One region of the Sphingobacterium sp. KH_072 genome, then DNA from elsewhere that is predicted to be linked to it. Evidence: riboswitches for the same ligand, from Rfam matches in the RefSeq annotation. Region 1 holds a riboswitch; each other region holds the start of a gene.
What was found. Region 1 has a riboswitch for S-adenosylmethionine ahead of AC3IRT_RS12290 (O-acetylhomoserine aminocarboxypropyltransferase/cysteine synthase family protein). Riboswitches for the same ligand answer to the same signal wherever they lie in the genome.
Positions count from the first base shown of each region.

Region 2: another riboswitch for S-adenosylmethionine. It lies ahead of metE (5-methyltetrahydropteroyltriglutamate--homocysteine S-methyltransferase); the one in region 1 lies ahead of AC3IRT_RS12290 (O-acetylhomoserine aminocarboxypropyltransferase/cysteine synthase family protein).
Region 3: another riboswitch for S-adenosylmethionine. It lies ahead of metF (methylenetetrahydrofolate reductase [NAD(P)H]); the one in region 1 lies ahead of AC3IRT_RS12290 (O-acetylhomoserine aminocarboxypropyltransferase/cysteine synthase family protein).
Region 4: another riboswitch for S-adenosylmethionine. It lies ahead of AC3IRT_RS10895 (5-oxoprolinase); the one in region 1 lies ahead of AC3IRT_RS12290 (O-acetylhomoserine aminocarboxypropyltransferase/cysteine synthase family protein).

Region 1 covers NZ_CM174457.1:2,729,038-2,732,620, forward strand. Annotated here, with positions in the region: gene pckA (phosphoenolpyruvate carboxykinase (ATP)) at 1-514, opposite strand, end outside; SAM riboswitch class I at 900-1,011, shown strand; gene AC3IRT_RS12290 (O-acetylhomoserine aminocarboxypropyltransferase/cysteine synthase family protein) at 1,261-2,565, shown strand; gene AC3IRT_RS12295 (homoserine dehydrogenase) at 2,599-3,583, shown strand, end outside.
Region 2 covers NZ_CM174457.1:411,913-415,495, reverse strand. Annotated here, with positions in the region: gene AC3IRT_RS01895 (sensor histidine kinase) at 1-918, shown strand, start outside; gene AC3IRT_RS01890 (response regulator transcription factor) at 945-1,634, shown strand; SAM riboswitch class I at 1,700-1,805, shown strand; gene metE (5-methyltetrahydropteroyltriglutamate--homocysteine S-methyltransferase) at 1,889-3,583, shown strand, end outside.
Region 3 covers NZ_CM174457.1:215,688-219,270, reverse strand. Annotated here, with positions in the region: gene AC3IRT_RS01025 (nucleotide sugar dehydrogenase) at 56-1,348, opposite strand; gene AC3IRT_RS01020 (adenylyltransferase/cytidyltransferase family protein) at 1,418-1,894, opposite strand; SAM riboswitch class I at 2,058-2,163, shown strand; gene metF (methylenetetrahydrofolate reductase [NAD(P)H]) at 2,224-3,180, shown strand; gene AC3IRT_RS01010 (FAD/NAD(P)-binding protein) at 3,218-3,583, shown strand, end outside.
Region 4 covers NZ_CM174457.1:2,371,811-2,375,393, forward strand. Annotated here, with positions in the region: gene guaA (glutamine-hydrolyzing GMP synthase) at 1-103, opposite strand, end outside; gene AC3IRT_RS10890 (DUF72 domain-containing protein) at 187-1,065, shown strand; SAM-I-IV-variant riboswitch at 1,103-1,199, shown strand; gene AC3IRT_RS10895 (5-oxoprolinase) at 1,246-1,515, shown strand; gene AC3IRT_RS10900 (DUF2891 domain-containing protein) at 1,525-2,655, opposite strand; gene AC3IRT_RS10905 (hypothetical protein) at 3,006-3,530, shown strand.

The DNA of each region.
Region 1 (3,583 bases):
AAGCGCACAGGCCTAGTTCTTCATGATTTTCAATTTTCAGCAGTGAGGCGACCCAAACAGTCCAATCACGGTGATTTTCGACCTCTTGCTCCGGAAGAAACATATTGCTGATAAACAAATCTTGCGCAGCAAGCTCCGTCGCAAAATGGATTTTTCTGCCATATTTTGCATACGTTGCAATATTGGCTGTACGTGTATACAACGCTTTACTCCTATCCAGGTATTTTTTCACTTGTTGCTCCAATATCTCAAATACCTCCGTAGATATACCCTGATTGATATCATTCCAATGTACCGCATCTTCAGTCGTCTCATCGCGTACAATGTACCGATCGCGCGGAGAACGCCCAGTAAATGTTCCTGTCATAATATTTAGTGCCCCTGAAGCCGAAAATGTCGCTTCCCTTTTCTTTACAGCATGCTCGATCAATTCCGAAGGAGTCAACTCGCTGTACAACTCACCCTTTGGCTCCAGAACAAGTCCAGATAAAGATTCTTGAAGAATTTTTTGCATTACAGTTTATTCGTTTTGTTATACGAAACAAAATTAACTAATGCATCTTCACGAAACGCTAACATTAAGCTTATTGTATCAACTACACTAAAACAAACATCTGATTTACAGCTTTTTAAATTAAAGATTAAATTATAAAAAATGCTAAAACATTTTAGCTATTTTTATTGAAAAATCAGTGCTCGATTACAGTATCAAAAGCGATCATACGCAATCCAATTTCGACTTACTTAAGCAACGGTAGACAGCACAGAAAAATTACAAATAACTCTCCAATTACATTTTTTTAGCTTAAACTCTTGCTAGGCTCCCCAAAAAACCTATATTTGCTTTGTATATCATTCGATAATACAAATCAATACCTTCTTCTATCGATTCAGGTCTTGATTTATACAGAAGTGGCGAGAGACTGGCTCGATGACCCACTGGCAACCAACAACACGAAGTTGAAAAGGTGCCAATTCCTGTCCGAAACATTGTTTTGGAGTATATAAATAATAGAACAGATGAACGACAAAACACATTTTACACCTTTATTGGCATACACGTCACAGCGTGTTTCCACCACACTTTTCATTTCTTCGCCCAGAGTAATCGTAGTCTGTCAGGCTCGAATGCGGTAGTCGTTGTTGGGATAGCTCGTAAGCTGTGATCTGTACATTGCTTACCTTCATTTCGACCAAATAGACGACAGCCATCTTTCTTACAGACTATTCTTTATTCACGCACATAATAAATTCACTATTATGACCTACAAAAAAACATTACAATACGAGACTTTACAAATACATGCCGGCCAAGAAGCAGATCCCACCACTGGGGCACGCGCACTTCCCATATATCAAACATCATCTTATGTCTTTAACAATGCAGAACATGGCGCAAACCTATTTGCATTAAAGGAGTTCGGCAATATCTACACTCGAATTATGAATCCGACTACGGATGTCTTCGAGAAGCGCATTGCCGCATTGGAAGGTGGCGTCGCTGCCGTAGCTGTTGCCTCAGGACAAGCAGCCCAGTTTATTGCATTAAATAACATCCTCGAAAGTGGTGATAACTTTATCTCCAGCTCTCATTTGTACGGCGGTACGTTCAATCAATTCAAAGTTGCTTTTAAACGTTTAGGTATTGAAGTTCGATTTGCAGATCAAGGTGATCCAGACGAATTTGAAAAATTGATTGATGACCGTACTAAAGCCCTATATGTGGAGACAATCGGCAATCCAGCATACAGCATTCCTGACTTCGAGCGACTGTCTGCCATTTCCAAAAAGTATGACCTTCCGATTGTAGTCGACAATACCTTTGGTGCAGGCGGTTATCTGTTCAAACCATTAGAACACGGTGCACACATCGTGGTAGAATCTGCCACAAAATGGATTGGCGGACATGGCACTAGTATTGGTGGTGTCATTGTCGATGGCGGAAATTACAATTGGGGCAACGGAAAATTTAAACAATTTTCAGAGCCTTCCGAAGGATATCACGGATTGGTCTTTGCCGATGTATTTGGAGAAAACAGCTCATTTGGCAATATACAATTTGCTATTCGTGCTCGCGTAGAAGGACTACGTGATTTTGGATCAGCGCTCTCCCCTTTCAATTCTTTCTTGCTAACACAAGGTTTGGAAACACTTTCGCTTCGCGTGCAAAGGCATGTAGATAATGCATTAGAGATCGCGCAATGGCTGGAAAACCATGCTCAGGTTGAATCGGTAAGCTACCCCGGACTGAAAAGCCATCCGTATCATGACTCGGCTCAAAAATACCTGAAAAATGGTTACGGTGCTGTCTTATCTTTTGCCATTCGCGGCGGCAGCGAAAAAGCGAACGACTTTATTGATGCTTTGGAGCTCATCAGCCACGTTGCTAATGTGGGCGATGCCAAAACGCTGATTATTCATCCGGCTGCTACTACACATCAACAATTAAGTGCTGCCGAGCAGCAACGATCTGGCGTATATCCGGGCGTATTACGCTTATCTGTAGGAATCGAACACGTCGACGATATCAAAGCCGATTTGGAGCAAGCTTTTGAATCGCTTTAAATTTTATATAACTAAAAAACAATTTAAGATAAAATGAGTGAAAAATTAACGATTGGGATGTTTGGTTTTGGCGTAGTTGGCCAAGGACTGTACGACATTATCAAAACCAAAGACCTAAATCTGGAAATAAAGAAATTTGTGATCAAAAATCCAGCGAAGCAACGCTCGCTTCCCGACCATCTTTTCACGACAGATGCGGAGTCGGTTTTGAGTGATCCAGAAATCAACACCATACTAGAACTTATTGATGATGCCGATGCGGCATTTGAAATTACCAAAAGAGCTTTGTACGCCGGTAAAAATGTGGTATCAGCCAATAAAAAGATGATTGCTATGCATTTGGAAGAACTGGCTGCTATACAACAGGAGACTGGAAAATCATTATTGTATGAAGGCGCAGTATGCGGGTCTATTCCAATCATTCGCAACTTGGAAGAATATTATGACAATGAGCTTTTGCACAGCGTTAGCGGCATTTTCAATGGCTCGTCCAACTACATTTTATCCAAAATTTTCAATGAAAATCAAGATTACCACACGGCATTAAAGAAAGCACAGGACTTGGGTTTTGCCGAAACAGATCCTACACTCGATGTGGGCGGCTATGATCCGAAGTACAAATTAGCGATCGTGGCGAATCATGCCTACGGTATCTATGTGAAACCAGAAGACATCCTTAATCTTGGAATCGATAAGCTAGGGCAGGCCGATATAACCTATGCTCGCGAGAAGAATTACAAGATAAAATTGATTCCACTGGCCAAGGAGGTTGACGGCAAGATTATCTTGTATGTATTGCCAAAATTTGTAACCAAAGACAACTTGCTGTACGGCGTAGAAAATGAAAATAATGGTGTGGTGGTAAAGGCTGCCTTTGCCGACGAGCAGTTTTTCTTCGGAAAAGGTGCGGGTGGCCATCCGACAGGATCTGCGGTATTATCTGATATTACGGCGCTGCGATACGGTTACCGATACGAATTTAAGAAGCATGCAAAATCACAGGAGGTAACTTACTCCA
Region 2 (3,583 bases), 1.6 Mb from region 1:
CTCAAAGACGCCGTTGAATACAGTACGGCACTATTTCAGGGCGATCAAGGCAAATCTCCCGGCTTGCTCTCTATTTATTTCCCGTATAAGGAAAGTCATATCGCTGGCAACATGACTTTTATGGTGATCGCTGTGCTTGCCTTACTGTCATTACTTGTGGGTTGTTTTGCGTATACGCTAACCATCATTTTTAGACAGAAAAAGATCTCCGAGATGAAGACAGACTTCATCAACAACATGACGCACGAATTCAAAACGCCTGTAGCCACGATCATGATTGCTAGCGAATCGCTCCGTGATAAAGAGATCGCTTCGAATGAAAATCGGGTAGCCAAACTGGCCAACATCATCTATGATGAAAATGTACGCCTTGGTTCTCATATCGAGCGCGTGCTCAATATTGCCCGTCTAGAAAAAGAAAACCTGAACATCGAACGCACCAAGGTGCATATGAATGCGCTAGTAACTGATGTATTGGAAAGCATGAATTTGCAAATGGACAAGGCAAATGGTACATTACAAGTAGATCTGGCGGCTACACGCGATGTCGTGATTGGCGATGAGCTGCACCTTTCGAATGTGATGTTCAATCTTTTGGACAATGCCATTAAATACAGTAAAGATTCGCCGCATATTACAGTCAAATCATTCAGCACCAAAAACAGCATTACCATTTCGGTAGCGGATAAAGGCGTCGGCATGTCCAAAGAGCATCAGGAAAAGATTTTTGAGCAGTTTTACAGGATACCAACAGGTAATATTCATAACGTTAAAGGCTTTGGATTAGGACTTAGTTATGTCAATAACATCATTAAGATCCTCCATGGCAAGATTTCTGTAAAAAGCGAAAAAGATAGAGGCACACAATTTGAGGTGACATTACCACTTCATGCTACCAAAAGCACAAGCATAGCTTGATTATTAACACATATTAAAACGAACTTATGTCTCAAAAAATACTACTAGCAGAAGACGATCCCAATCTAGGCGATCTCTTAAAAGATTACCTCGAACTAAAGGGCAAGTTTGACGTTGTGCTGTGCAAAGATGGCATTGAAGCACTGGAAGCATTCCGCAAAGATGAATTTGATCTATGCATCTTCGATGTCATGATGCCAAAGAAAGACGGATTCTCGCTAGGCAAAGATATCCGCAAAGTGGATCAAACAGTTCCAATCATTTTTGCGACAGCCAAGGGAATGATGGAAGACAAAACACAAGCCTTTGAGTTGGGTGGCGATGATTATATCACCAAACCATTCCGAGTAGAAGAGTTATTGCTCCGCATTAATGCCCTTCTCAAGCGTTCATCGCGTGATAAAGACGACGAAACGCCAGACAAATTTGAAATTGGCGGATATTTCTTTGATTACACCAATCAGGTGATATCGTACAAAGGGCAACAACAGAAATTATCGACCAAAGAAGCCGAACTATTGCGTTTACTGTGTTTGAAGAAGAATGATGTACTGACGCGTGAAGAAGCCTTGGTAAAAATCTGGCATGATGACAATTATTTTACGGGCAGAAGTATGGATGTATTCTTGAGCAAACTTAGAAAGTATTTGAAAGAAGATCCAAACGTCGAAATTGTGAATGTGCACGGCAAAGGATATAAACTTTTGGTAAGCTAAACCTTTTTTCATTGCTCTTTTCGCAAGAAATTTGGAATTTATATATTTGTTACATAAGTTTGTGATGCTTATAGAGAAAGGCAGAGGGAATAGACCCGTTGAAGCCTTGGCAACCTGTCACTTGGACAAGGTGCTACATTCTACTCTTACCCTGTACGGGAGCGATAAGAGAAAGATAAGCTGAAGTCACTGTTTCTGGTGCCATTCTCTGATAGCAAATTAGTACATCCGAAAAAAATTAGAGAAATAAAACTATGTTAACGACAAACAACTTAGGTTACCCAAGAGTAGGTCCTTTCCGCGAATTGAAAAAAGCGAATGAGGCGTATTGGGCAAAAAAAATCAGCCAAGAAGAACTTCTACATACCGCAAAAAGCATCCGCGAAGCCAACTGGAAATTGCAACAGGACAATGGCTTTACATTGATTCCATCGAATGATTTCTCATTTTATGATCAAGTATTGGATTTGTCGCTGACTATCGGGGCAATTCCTGCGCGCTACCAATCCCTTTTAAACAAGATTGATGGCGACTACAGCTTAGACCTATATTTTGCCTTAGCAAGAGGTTTCCAAGCAGAAGGAGTGGACGTTACGGCTATGGAGATGACCAAATGGTTTGATACCAACTACCACTACATGGTACCTGAATTCACCAAGAATCAGGAATTCAAATTAACTTCCGAAAAATTCTTAAAAGAATACAACGAAGCAAAATCATTGGGTATCGAGACCAAACCGGTATTGATTGGTCCAATTACGTACCTGTTGTTGGGTAAAGAAAAAGAAGAAGGTTTTGACCGCATCGACCTGATCGAGCGTTTGTTGCCGGTATACGAAGAGATCGTTTCCAAATTAGCGGCGGCTGGTGCACAATATATCCAGATTGATGAGCCGTACTTGGCGTTGGATATCGACGAAAAAGTAAAAGGATTGTACAAAACGGTCTTCGAAAAATTGAATGCAGCGGCGGGCGACACCAAATTGATCGCTACAACGTACTTCGAGGCACTAAAAGACAACGAAGATCTAGCATTGAACCTGCCAGTCCACGCATTACACATCGATTTGGTACGCGGCGAAGATCAACTGGATACCATCTTAGCAAAAGTTCCTGCTTCCTTAACCCTTTCTTTGGGTGTGGTAGAAGGACGTAACATTTGGAAAAATGACTACGAAAAATCCTTGAGCAAAATCCAACAAGCAGTCGATGCATTAGGCAAAGAGCGAGTTTGGGTAGCTCCAGCTTCTTCCCTATTGCACGTACCATTTGATTTGGATAATGAAACCAACGAAGAGTCGCTTCCTGCTGAAGTTAAAAACTGGTTGGCATTTGCTAAGCAGAAATTAGCCGAGGTAAAAGACCTAGCTACTTTAGCGGATGGTGAAGTGGATGCAGAAACAGAAAAACGTTTTGAAAGCAACAAAGCGGCTGCAGAAAGCCGTCGTACATCGCCATTGATCCACAAGCCAGAAGTAAAAACGCGTACGAGCAACATCACCGATGAAGATGCCAAACGTACGTCGGTATTTGCGGATCGTAAAACGGCACAACAAGATAAATTCAATCTTCCAGCGTTTGCAACCACCACAATTGGTTCATTCCCACAAACGAAAGACGTGCGTAAATGGCGTGCAGATTTGAAAAAAGGCGCTATTACGCAGGAAGAATACGATAAAGCGATTGCAGAAGAAACCGAAAGCACTATTCGCTTGCAGGAGCAATTGGATATCGACGTATTAGTACACGGTGAGTTCGAAAGAAACGACATGGTGGAATATTTCGGTGAGCAATTGGCTGGATACGCATTCACACAATACGGCTGGGTACAATCCTACGGTTCTCGTTGTGTAAAACCTCCGGTTATTTATGGAGATGTATACCGCCCACAAGATATGACGGTACGTTGGTCAGCTTACGCACAATCATTGACAAACCGTCCAGTAAAA
Region 3 (3,583 bases), 1.4 Mb from region 1:
TATGCACAGCGCCCAATCCACAAAAAATATGCCAAGCAGCGGAATCTCTTTGCTATTAAAGTCGCGCGTCGACTATAGCTCTGTCTAGCACTCCTTTAATATCAAAAACCACGACACGCTCTTTACAAAAGCTCGTCAAATCCAATCGTAAAAACTCATGATGTGATACCGCCATGATAACCGCATCATATCCACCCGATTGCGACGCTTCGTCCATCGATTTCAAACGTAAGCCATATTCATGTTCTACTTCTTCCCTACTTGCCCAAGGATCTACAACATCCGCCTGCACACCGTAATCTTCCAATGCCGCATGCAAATCTTTTACTTTAGTATTCCGGATATCTGGACAGTTTTCTTTGAACGTAATTCCTAAGATCAAAGCTTTAGCACCTTTTACGGCGATGTCCTTGCGAATCATTAATTTGACCACTTTCGAAGCAATAAATTCCGCGACAGAATCGTTAACCCGTCGACCGGAAAGAATTACATTAGGATGATAGCCGAGCTGAACTGCTTTGTGCGCCAGATAATACGGATCTACCGATATGCAGTGACCACCAACTAGGCCTGGTTTGTAAGGAAGAAAATTAAACTTGGTGCCAGCGGCCGCTAACACATCTTGTGTATCAATACCCACCCGATCAAAGATCAAAGCCAATTCATTAACGAACGAGATGTTCACATCACGTTGCGCGTTTTCGATCGCTTTGGAAGCCTCTGCTACCTTAATGCTCGGTGCTTTGTGCGTACCTGCGTGAATAATAACTTGATAAAGCTGATCGATTTCTTCGGCAATAGCTGGCGTAGAACCAGAAGTCACCTTCTTGATTGTGGTCAACGTATTGACCTTATCTCCCGGATTGATCCGTTCGGGAGAATAGCCAGCAAAAAAGTCTTCATTGAATACCAGTCCCGATTCTTGTTCCAAGATCGGAACACAATCTTCCTCGGTGCATCCTGGATATACGGTGGATTCGTAAATCACGATATCGCCTTTTTTCAAGACCTTGCCCAACATGCGCGTTGCACTGCGCAAAGGCCTGAGATCCGGCGCATTAAACTCATCAATTGGCGTAGGAACGGTAACGATGTAGATCGTACACGAGCGTAGATCTTCCACAGCACATGAAGCGATATAACCTTTCTGACCGTCTGTATCTACCGAAAATTGAAGAGCCGAACGTAAAACTTCCCGATCTGCCTCCTTCGTGCGGTCAACGCCATGGTTTAGTTCGCTGACGCGCGCTTCATCAATATCAAATCCGACTACTTGCGCATGCGAAGCAAACGCTAATGCCAAAGGCAACCCGACGTATCCTTGTCCGATAACGGCTATTTTCTTCATTCTCTACGAATGTACTAAATAGTCTGATATTTCAGAAAATTGAAAACCCGTAATGTAGTATTTAATGTACTACGGCGTCATTTCACGGACTAGTTTCTCGGCTTCCTTCTCGGCAACAATACGGCGCAAACCCGAACTAGAAAATCGGTGATCGCGGCTGTTGAAATAAAGCTCAATGCCCTTTTGTTCGCAATAGGCTCTACCCGTAAAGTTCTTATCCTGATATTCATCACCCACAATACGCACATCGAGTTTGAAAGACCGTAAGATATCTTCCAAATCCTGCTCTGTAGAATAAGGGACAATTTCGTCGACATACTGACAACCGCGAAGCTGAATATAGCGCTCTACCACCGTTTGCGTTGGCGCATTTTTTTCCGGACGATCTAGGGTAGGATCCATCTGTAAACCACAAATGAGGTAATCACATTGTCGTTTGGCTTCGGCCAGCATCATGATATGACCAGCATGCAATAAATCGAAAGTAGAGAAAGTAATGCCAATACGCGGCCCAGGATTGTAGTCAGGGTGATTCTTGTTTTCCATGTTGATACGTTTGTCTATTTGTGTTCACAAGGATAAATTATTTTTTTAGTACACAAGGTGGACATCAGCGAAACGGCCGTGGACAAAAGGTGGACAAAGCACGATCTCGAATTAAAATCGTTCCGCATTTTGTTATCCCACACCGTTTTCCCATATTTGTGATTGCTTATAGAGAAAGGCTGAGGGATTAGACCCGCGGACGCCTTAGCAACCTGACTCATGTCAAGGTGCTACAATCTACCCGTTCACAACGAAGGGAATGATAAGCGAACAGGAGCACTAACCAGCACCTCTTCTCTGCAAGCCTTCCATTCAAGAAACAGATACATATGAAGATCATCGATCATATCACGAATGCACAAGGAAAAACCTTGTTTTCTTTTGAGCTGCTACCTCCTGCAAAAGGTCAGGGAATCCAAAACATCTTCCAAACCATGGATGAGTTGATGGAATTCAAACCACCTTTTATCGACGTCACCTATCATCGCGAAGATTATTTGTATAAACAACATCCAAATGGCTTGTTAGAGCGGGTTTCTTATCGTAAGCGCCCAGGTACAGTAGCTATTTGTGCCGCGATTATGAACAAATATAAGGTCGATGCCGTACCACATTTGATCTGTGGCGGTTTCACCAAAGAAGAAACAGAAAATGCCTTAATTGATCTGGATTTCTTGGGAATAGATAATGTATTGGTACTTCGTGGTGATGCGCGTAAAGGCGATGCCGATTTTATCCCGACCGAAGGCGGACATGCCTATGCCACCGATTTGTTGCAACAAGTGAAGGACATGAACGACGGAAAATACCTGCATGAGGATATCACGACTTCTTCGAAAACTGATTTTTGTATCGGCGTAGCTGGCTATCCTGAGAAGCACTTTGAAGCGCCAAATGCACAGGCCGACTTCAAATGGCTAAAAAAGAAGGTGGATATGGGCGCCGAATTTATCGTTACGCAAATGTTCTTCAATGTAGACCGTTACAAAGAATTTGTCACCAAATGTCGTGAGCATGATATCCATGTGCCGATCATCCCCGGATTAAAGCCATTGACTACTAAAAAACAACTGATCACTTTACCGCGCATTTTTCACCTAGATATACCCGAAGAACTGTCTGAGGCGGTAGAGAGTTGCAAGAATAATGCAGAAGTACGACAAGTCGGAGAAGAGTGGTTAGTAAATCAATGTCGAGAACTCATCGCTTTTGGCGCGCCTGTATTACACTTTTATACCATGAGTAATCCCGGGCCGACCAAAAACATTGTGCAACAGCTAGCTTAGCTAAACAATCATTAGCGATTCCTGTTTAGGTAGTTGTATGGTCAAACATCTACCAAAAAAAATTGCCATCGTAGGATCGGGAGCTAGTGGCGTAGCTTGCTTTATCCAACTGGTACAAAAGCATCTTACGCAGGGAAACCCGTTTCCGATTTCCATCACCCTATTTGAAAAACGGAAGGAATTTGGCGACGGGCTGGCCTTTGGCACCGAGCAACAAGGCCATCTTCTAAATACGAAAGCAGGGCTGATGGGTATCTTCCCAAAAGAGCGCATGCACTTCGTACAATGGATGCATCAGCATAGTGAGTGGATCGAAGAAAGTTATCCGCAGGTAAGCACGCACCCCGACAGCTATCCGCCTCGGATGTTGTACGGCAATTATGTTCAAGCTATGTTGGACACC
Region 4 (3,583 bases), 360 kb from region 1:
TAAAAGGATGAATTTCACAATATACGTTCAATTCGCGCACGCGACGCGCGATCAACTGCGTATATTGTGACCCAAAATCGAGGATAATAATTTTTTCTGACATGACGCAAAGTTACATATTCAGGATGATTTTTACACGGCGAAATCTTCTTACCTTAGCTTTTACACTATTCTTAATAAATAGACATGAAATTTGGCAGCGTTACAGACCCATCATCCATCGATTTTTCCTTACCCAAAACACCTTCAGCTACGCTGGAATTACTAAAAAAGCATCAGTCTGATGAGCCTTTTGAAGTATATGTGGGCTGCGCCAAATGGAACAAGAAAGAATTGAAAGGATTTTATCCGAGAGGTACTAAAGATGAATTGGCCTATTATGCGACGAAGTTTAATTCGATCGAATTGAATGCCACGTTTTACAACTCTCCGTCCAAAGAGCAGGTAGAAACTTGGAAAGGTAAAACAGGTAAGGATTTCAAATTTTTTCCAAAAATACCACAATCCATTAGTCACTATGGCCGCCTGCTGAATACCGATGAAAAGGTAAAAGCATTTGTCGACTCGGCGGTACTATTCGAGGACAAGTTGGGCATGGCATTTCTACAGATGCACGATAACTATAAGCCCAAAGATTTTGACCGATTGGAATCCTTTCTAGAAAACTTCCCTGCTGGATATCCCCTCGCTATTGAAGTGCGCAACGAAGGTTGGTTTGCGGATAAAGAGGTCGCCGAGCGTTATTTCGCTTTGCTAGAGAAAACAGATAAAACCAACATCCTTGTGGATACCGCCGGACGGCGAGATTTATTGCACATGCGACTCACCACGCCTGTTGCCTTTGTACGTTATGTGGGTGCCAATGTTCCGTCGGATTACACGCGCTTGGACGAATGGGTGGAGCGCATCGGCGAATGGAGAGAAGCAGGTTTACAAAAGTTGTATTTCTTCATTCACCAAAATATGGAGGAAGCATCCCCACTCCTAGCCGATCATTTTATCCAATTGATGAATAAATCGTTTGGCTTGAATTTGAAATTACCAAATGGTGACAAATTATTTTAAAGTTTATTTGGAGTTCACTAAATAGTCTACTAAGTTTGTAGAGTATTTAGAATTGCACGGTGCAATACCAACCGAGTTCGCAGAACCACGGTGGTTTTAATAATACGGGATTTATTCCAAAACAGATTAAATGGCCGTTCAGAATACGATTGATGGTTTCACCTTTAATAATTCTATTGTATGCAAACTCCACACGAACTGTACCAGCATTTGGTTCAAAATTTTCACAATTACTCTATCAAAGAACTCGTTAACTTGAATAACGATCTTGTCCGAAATGCTTCGTGGGGCACACAGAAAGCAGCCTTTAGAACAGCTGTGCTCAATAGCCTCGCACTCAAAGGCGTGAATTTATCCCGTATCATTTCACATGATGACGGATTCACAACCGTACAACTGGTACCAGTAGAGTTGGGCGAGGACAATACGTTGATTCCCCTCGCCTGCTGATGAAGTCGTTTATTGATGCGTGATCGCATAGAGCGCAAATGTGCCTAGCCAATGCGAGCCCATATAATCGTCCTCTTTACCGAGGTTGGGCAATGTAAAGTCTAGGTGTGCATCCGCGATATCACGCAAATGTGCTAATGCAGGAACTTGGCGTGCAATACCATACAGACAAGCAGCTCGGCTATAGTTCAAACCATCGAGATGTACTAACTGGCCGTCGCTGCGATCTTTAACAATAGCTGGCTCCAATTTAAAATCTTCGGCATACATTTGCGGCAAAAATTCGTTGAGCCAAGTTTTATACGCTTTATTATCCAATACCTTACTCATCAAATAGGCTTCTTCCAGACAGGGCGAAAGAAAGTCTGATCCGCTCGGCTCATAAGAGAAATCACAGTTTTTATCTTCTTGATACAACCGTATCGCGTGCTCTGTGATGGCATCAGCCAATGCTTGATCATTCGCCGTAAGGGCATAATCGTACATCAAGGATAATCCGAAAGCGGTATTATCGTGCTTGCCACTGCGAATTGGATAAACCAATTTGGGCAAATAGTCCAACAATTTGCCGCGCAAAAGATCGACCATGGGTTGCAAGGATTGGCTCCATCTTTTCGCATCCGCATCTTCCCAAGTCAACAACTCTTCCTGCAGCTTCAATAACCACGCCCACCCGTAGGTGCGCTCGAAAGATAAGTTATGTTTATCTTCAAAGAAAGCTTTTTCAATAGCCGCATTATTGTCGGTAATCAAGGCATTTAATGTAGCACGCACCTCACCTTGGCTATCTAGATCATCAAAAGATTTCAGCAGCTTTATGATAGACCAATAACCGTGTACAGAGGAATGCCAATCATAGCAGCCGTAAAAGATAGGCCGCAATACGCGCGGCGGTTTTAGATCTGCATCGCTACCAATAGATTGTCCCAACTTATTCGGATATTCTACCGTAATACAGTGAACCGGCATCTCAAAGATTGTTTTCGCTTGCTCAGCACTTAATTCAAATTTTGGATGCGCTTCTACTGAATTACCTTCTTCCTTTGCCTGTTCAGAATTTTGACAGGAGAATAGCGAGCCGCTAACGATCCCAGCTAATAAGAAAAAATAAATGCGATTTAAATTGAAATATGCAAACATATTTAATGGCAATTAGTTATTTGTACAATCTATAAAGATAGTAAATACATTTTTCATGCGTACAAATCATTTCCTTATAACATGTTGAGATATCAAATAGGATGAGTGATAACTGTAAAATTAAATATGGAGAGAACTTAAATCTAGACAATTGCTAATAAAGACATATTAGCGTCCTTATAAAGAAAATATGTCTATGGATATTTTCCACCATCTTAAATGAATTATATACTTTTTTTAAATCAAAAAAAATAACAAAAATTAGCTATATTAATCAATATATTAGTAATATTAACGTTACAAACAATTATGACATTATTAACTTCCAGTGCACTTATTAGCTTACAACTATGAAAGTCTTATTCGCCGATTCAAGCAGCTTATGCCGCTATAGCACAATTCTTGTAGCAAAAGAATGTGTTGTTGATATTACAGTGCTTGAAGCTGAAACACTAGATGTGGCAAGTCTCATTCTCAGCGCAGAAACAGTTTCGTTCTTATTTATCAATAGTAACATTTTAGGAGAAGAGGCTATTGATCGCATTCAAAATCTGCGAAATCTTCAATATAAAACGCGAATAATACTTGTTATTAACACTCAAGCGGAGTACAATGCTAAGAAGCACCTTACTACACATGTAGATGGCATTTTGCAACTGGAAGACACCCTTGAAAACAGCAAGACATACATCAGTAAACTATTTAATGGCAATCAAGACACCCAAGAGGAAAATCCACAACAAAATTTGTGTAATATTTCTAAAGTATTCTCTTTCGGTCGGAGTGAAATAATGCTTAAGGCGTATAGCAGCATACTAAAACTGTACTGGCATAATAATCTTGTAGTTCAATTAGCTGACACACGCTACCAGTAAAATCACATTGTTTCTGCGCCGTTCATTACTTGTACTTAGCGAAAAACATCGTA